2 linked regions of the Saccharopolyspora erythraea genome follow. The main gene of each other region encodes a partner of the protein of the gene in region 2 in a complex. Links are inferred from orthologs where the notes say so. Each region holds a gene or a part of one and is shown on either strand. Other genes may lie near its edges.

What was found.
Region 1: HUO13_RS10885 (region 2) and HUO13_RS09025 share a complex: the UniProt entries of both Bacillus subtilis proteins name them as parts of the possible RNA degradosome complex. The link is inferred for Saccharopolyspora erythraea from one-to-one orthologs.

What each region holds. Positions count from the first base shown.
Region 1 is NZ_CP054839.1:1,958,678-1,961,694, reverse strand. What follows is about bases 10-2,960. They hold HUO13_RS09025 (polyribonucleotide nucleotidyltransferase), read left to right. Parts: upstream 10-325; coding sequence 326-2,596; downstream 2,597-2,960. Other genes in these bases: HUO13_RS09020 (M16 family metallopeptidase), read left to right, coding at 2,793-2,960; rpsO (30S ribosomal protein S15), read left to right, coding at 10-83. In the rest of the region: more of rpsO, read left to right, coding at 1-9; more of HUO13_RS09020, read left to right, coding at 2,961-3,017. UniProt on the Bacillus subtilis protein: Involved in mRNA degradation. Catalyzes the phosphorolysis of single-stranded polyribonucleotides processively in the 3'- to 5'-direction. Necessary for competence development in Bacillus subtilis.
Region 2 is NZ_CP054839.1:2,352,569-2,355,440, forward strand. Bases 20-2,825 are described here. They hold HUO13_RS10885 (6-phosphofructokinase), read left to right. Parts: upstream 20-812; coding sequence 813-1,838; downstream 1,839-2,825. Other genes in these bases: HUO13_RS10875 (lysophospholipid acyltransferase family protein), read left to right, coding at 20-151; HUO13_RS10880 (polyadenylate-specific 3'-exoribonuclease AS), read left to right, coding at 195-695; HUO13_RS10890 (sensor histidine kinase), read left to right, coding at 1,967-2,825. Outside these bases: more of HUO13_RS10875, read left to right, coding at 1-19; more of HUO13_RS10890, read left to right, coding at 2,826-2,872. UniProt on the Bacillus subtilis protein: Catalyzes the phosphorylation of D-fructose 6-phosphate to fructose 1,6-bisphosphate by ATP, the first committing step of glycolysis.

The DNA.
Region 1 (3,017 bases), 390 kb from region 2 along the record:
GTCGCCGGCTGCTGAACTACCTGACGAAGGTGGACATCGAGCGCTACCGTTCGCTGATCCAGCGACTCGGTCTGCGTCGTTGACGGACGCCGAGGGGAGTGGCCGGTCGGCCACTCCCCTCGGTGCATGAAGAGGGGGCGGCGCCGCCGCCCGCAGAACTGCAGAGAGCTCACGGTGACAGCGGGCAAGCGTCCGCCGGTCTTCGGTAGTGGCTCCCGGGCGGACCTCGCAGGAGGTTCCCGAGGGCTTCGATCGATGGCCGGCCTCGTCGGACCACGACCCGGATGCGCTGCCGTGGGCCTCGTGGAGACGAGGAGAGAACAACTTGACTGACGTGCAGTCACTGGACGAGGGCGTGTACGAAGCGACCGCGGTGCTGGACAACGGCGCCTTCGGCACCCGTACCGTCCGATTCGAGACCGGCCGGCTGGCCAAGCAGGCCGCCGGCAGCGTCGTCGCCTACCTGGACGACGACACCATGCTGCTCTCGGCCACCACGGCCTCCAAGCAGCCGAAGGAGCACTTCGACTTCTTCCCGCTGACCGTGGACGTCGAGGAGCGGATGTACGCCGCGGGCCGCATCCCCGGCTCGTTCTTCCGCCGCGAGGGCCGTCCCTCCACCGACGCGATCCTGACCTGCCGGCTGATCGACCGGCCGCTGCGCCCGTCGTTCGTCGACGGCCTGCGCAACGAGGTCCAGGTCGTGGTCACGGTGATGAGCCTGGACCCGAAGGACCCCTACGACGTGCTGGCGATCAACGGCGCGTCGGCCTCCACCCAGCTGTCCGGCCTGCCGTTCTCCGGCCCGGTCGGCGGCACCCGGATGGCGCTCATCGACGGCCAGTGGGTGGCATTCCCCACCTACGAGCAGCTCGAGCGCGCGGTGTTCGACATGGTCGTGGCCGGCCGCATCGTCGGTGACGACGTCGCGATCATGATGGTCGAGGCCGAGGCCACCGACAAGACGGTCGACCTGGTCGGCGCCGGGGCGCAGGCCCCGACCGAGGAGGTCGTGGCCGCCGGTCTGGAGGCCGCCAAGCCGTTCATCCGCACCCTGTGCCAGGCCCAGCAGCAGCTGGCCTCGGCGGCGGGCAAGGCCACCGAGGAGTTCCCGGTGTTCCCGGCCTACGCCGACGACGCGTTCACCGCCGTCGAGCAGGCCGCCTCCGCCGAGCTCGCCGAGGCGCTGAAGATCGCCGGCAAGCAGGAGCGCGAGAACCGGCTCGACGAGATCAAGGCCGCCGTGCTGGACAAGGTCGGCACCGGTGAGGGCGAGCAGTTCGAGGGCCGCGAGAAGGAGGTCGGCGCCGCGTTCCGCTCGCTGACCAAGAAGCTGGTGCGGCAGCGGATCATCCGCGACCAGGTCCGCATCGACGGCCGCGGCCTGACCGACATCCGCAGCCTGGGCGCCGAGGTCGGGGTCATCCCGCGGGCGCACGGCTCGGCGCTGTTCGAGCGCGGCGAGACCCAGATCCTGGGCGTGTCGACGCTGAACATGCTGCGGCTGGAGCAGACCATCGACTCGTTGTCCCCGGAGACGACGAAGCGCTACATGCACCACTACAACTTCCCGCCGTACTCGACCGGTGAGACCGGCCGGGTCGGCAGCCCGAAGCGGCGCGAGATCGGCCACGGTGCGCTGGCCGAGCGCGCGCTGATCCCGGTGCTGCCCACGCGCGAGGAGTTCCCGTACGCGCTGCGCCAGGTCTCCGAGGCGCTGGGCTCCAACGGCTCCACCTCGATGGGCTCGGTCTGCGCCTCGACGCTGTCGCTGCTCAACGCCGGCGTGCCGCTGAAGGCCCCGGTCGCGGGCATCGCGATGGGCCTGGTCTCCGACGAGATCGACGGCAAGACCCACTACGTGGCGCTGACCGACATCCTCGGTGCCGAGGACGCGTTCGGCGACATGGACTTCAAGGTCGCGGGCACCAAGGAGTTCGTGACCGCGCTGCAGCTGGACACCAAGCTGGACGGCATCCCGTCCGAGGTGCTGGCGCAGGCGCTGGGCCAGGCGCGCGACGCCCGGTTCACCATCCTCGAGGTGATGGCCGAGGCGATCGGCAAGCCCGACGAGATGAGCCCGCACGCCCCGCGGGTGACCTCGATCAGCATCCCGGTGGACAAGATCGGCGAGGTCATCGGCCCGAAGGGCAAGATGATCAACTCGATCACCGAGGAGACCGGCGCCGAGATCACCATCGAGGACGACGGCACCATCTACGTCGGCGCCGCCGACGGCCCGTCCGCGGAGGCCGCGATCGACAAGATCAACGCCATCGCCAACCCGCAGCTGCCGAAGGTCGGCGAGCGCTTCCTGGGCACGGTGGTCAAGACCGCCGCGTTCGGCGCGTTCGTCTCGCTGCTGCCGGGCAAGGACGGCCTGGTGCACATCTCCAAGCTGGGCAACGGCAAGCGCATCGGCAAGGTCGAGGACGTGGTCAACGTCGGCGACAAGCTGCGCGTGGAGATCGCCGACATCGACAGCCGCGGCAAGATCAGCCTGATCGTCGTCGACGACGAGGCGGAGAAGGCCGACAAGGACGCCGAGACCGCCGAGAGCGGCGAGAGCGAAGAGAAGAGCGAGCAGGACGCCTGAGAGGGCGCTCCGAGTGGCGCGCGGATGCTCTGACACCACGACTCCGCGTGTGAACACGCCGAACTGATGCGGCCCGTCCCGGTTCCCGGGACGGGCCGTATCGTTCGAGCAGACCCGCCCTCGCGCGGTGGTCGTGGTGGTGGACGGCGCCGCCGTCGCCGCCCGCGGCCGTTCGCGCCCCCGAGACCCGAGGACCATGAAGCAGCAGCAGAAGCAGACAGGTGCCGGACATCTGCAGAGACCGGGTACGACGCGCGTGCTCGGGCGCGGTGGTGGCGGGGAGGCGATGCGGCGCACAGTGCTGCCGGGCGGGCTGCGGGTCGTCACCGAGCAGGTGCCGGGTGCGCGGTCGGCGTCGGTGGGCATCTGGGTCGGCGTCGGCTCGCGCGACGAGTCCAGGCAGCAGGCCGGTGCCGCGCAC
Region 2 (2,872 bases):
GATGGAGCTCTCCGGCCAGGAGTACGTCGACATCTACGCCGCCAAGGCCAAGGACGACCTGGCAGCCCAGGGCAAGCACGTCGCGGGCTGGAAGTCCACGACCGCTCCCGCCCGCGAGCGCGACCGGGTGCCCGAGAGCAAGGCGGGCTGACGGGGGTCGGCGCCCGCGCACCGGCGGAGCCTAGGCTTTGCCGGTGAGGTTTTTCTACGACTGCGAGTTCATCGAGGACGGGCACACCATCGAGCTGGTGTCGATCGGGATGGTGGAGGAGTCCGGCCGCGAGTTCTACGCGGTTTCCACGGAGTTCGACCCGAGCCGCGCGGGGCAGTGGGTGCGCCAGAACGTGCTCCCGCAGCTCCCGCCCGCCACCGACCCGGCCTGGCGGTCGCGGGCGCGGATCCGCGAGGACCTGTACTCCTTCCTCACCGCCCGCGGCGCCAACATCGAGCTGTGGGCCTGGTACGCCGCCTACGACCACGTCGCGCTGGCCCAGCTGTGGGGGCCGATGCCCGCGCTGCCGTCCCGGATCCCGAAGTTCACCCGCGACCTGCGGCAGCGCTGGGAGGACGTGGGCAAGCCCAAGCTGCCCGCCGCACCGGAGAACGCCCACGACGCGCTGGCCGACGCCAGGCACAACCTCGAGCGCTGGAAGGTGATCGAGGAGGTGCAGCGCCGCCGCGGATACCCGCTGTGAGCGCACCCCTACTTGCTGCACCGATCCAGTTCGTGAAACGCTCGCCCCGGCGGGGAGACGTAAATCACCCGAGCGAGCGGGTTCGAACGAGGAGGCGGCGAGGAGATGCCGACTGGAATGCGTGTCGGAGTTCTGACCGGCGGAGGTGACTGCCCTGGGCTCAACGCCGTCCTGCGCGCGGTGACCCGCAAGGGGATCTCGGTCTACGAGCACGAGATCCTCGGGTTCCGCAGCGGATGGCTGGGGCCGGTCGAAGGGCTGACGATGCCGCTGGGGCTGGACCGGGTCGAGGAGATCCTGAACCGGGGAGGCACCATCCTCGGTTCGTCCCGCACCAACCCCTACAAGATCGACGACGGCATCGCCCGGATCAAGGCCACCATGCGGGAGCACGGGGTCGACGCGCTCGTCGCCATCGGCGGCGAGGACACCCTCGGCGTCGCCGACCGGCTCACCCACGACGGGGTGCCGGTGGTCGGGGTGCCCAAGACCATCGACAACGACCTCGGCGCCACCGACTACACCTTCGGGTTCGACACCGCCGTGCACATCGCCACCGAGGCGATCGACCGGCTGCGCACGACCGCAGAGTCCCACCACCGCGCCCTGGTGGTGGAGGTGATGGGACGGCACGCGGGCTGGATCGCGCTGCACTCGGGCCTGGCCGGTGGCGCGAACGTGATCCTCGGACCGGAGAAGCGGTTCAGCGTCGAGCGGGTGTGCGAGTGGGTCGAGCGCCGGTTCGAGCGGCAGTACGCGCCGATCATCGTCGTCGCCGAGGGCGCCGTCCCGGAGGGCGGCGGCGAAGTGCTGCTGACCGGTGAGAAGGACGCGTTCGGGCACGTGCGGCTGGGCGGCGTCGGCACCTGGCTCGCGGAGGAGATCGCGCAGCGCACCGGCAAGGAGTCCAGGGCCGTGGTCCTCGGGCACACGCAGCGCGGTGGCACCCCGACGGCCTACGACCGGGTGCTGGCGACCCGCTTCGGCCTGCACGCGATCGACGCGGTCAGCGACGGCGACTACGGCAGGATGGTCGCGCTGCGCGGCACCGACATCGTCCGCGTGCCGCTGAGCGAGGCCACCGCGGAGCTCAAGACCGTGCCGCTGGAGCGCTACACCGAGGCCGAGGTCCTGTTCGGATGATCCGCCCCGGGCGGCGGTGCGCCGGACCGCGCCGCCGCCCGCGATCACGGCTGCGCCGGTGATCCACCGGCTATAGTCGGAGCCGGACATCCCCCACAGGGGTGGTCCGATGGGGGACGGAGTCAGCGGTGGCCAGGACCAAGCGCGATCGCCGGTCCGGCACCGGGAACCGCTGGCGGCTGAACCGGCTCAAGCCGAGCGCCCAGGCTGCTCTCCTGCTCGCGGTGCCGACCGTCGCGCTGGCCTCCGTCGGCGTCCCGGTGAACGTCACCGTCTACGGCATCCCGCTGCTTGTCGCGTTCCCGTTGACCGTCCTGCACGTCGCCTCGGTCGGGCTCGCCCTGTTCCGGCCCTGGACGGCGGTGGTCGCGTCGGTGGTCGGCGCGTTCCTGCTGGCGGTGGCCGGGAGCCAGGACGTGGGTGCCGCGTGGCCGTACCCGGTTACGGCGCTGCTCACCCAGATCCTGCTGGTCTTCGTGCTCGGCCTGCGCGCCGCCTGGCCTGCCGGCCTGTGCGCCTGGATGGGTGGTGTCGCGGTGGCGGCGGCCGCGGCGTCGCTGGTGCCGCGCGCGCCGGCCGGGGTCACCGCCAACATCGCGGTGCTGGCCTCGGTCTCCGGCGGGCTGCTGGTGCTCGGCCTGGTCGTGCAGCAGTGGCAGGCGATCCGAGCCCAGCTGCTGCGGGAGCGCGAGGTCAGCGCGGAGGAGCACGCGAGGCGGGTGCTGGTCGAGGAGAAGACCCGCATCGCGCGGGAGCTGCACGACGTGATCGCGCACAGCATGTCGATCATCAACGTGCAGGCGAGCACCGCGCGGTACCGGTATCCGGAAATGGACTCCGGGCTGGTCGGCGAGTTCGAGTCGATGGCGGCGTCCTCGCGCCAGGCGCTTACCGAGATGCGCGGCCTGCTCGGCGTCCTGCGCGACGAGGAAGCGGCAGGTGAACTGGCGCCGCAGCCTGGGCTGGCCCGCGTTCCGGAGCTCGTCGAGGGCGCCCGGCGAGCGGGGATGCGCATCGAGTCGCACGGCGTCGAG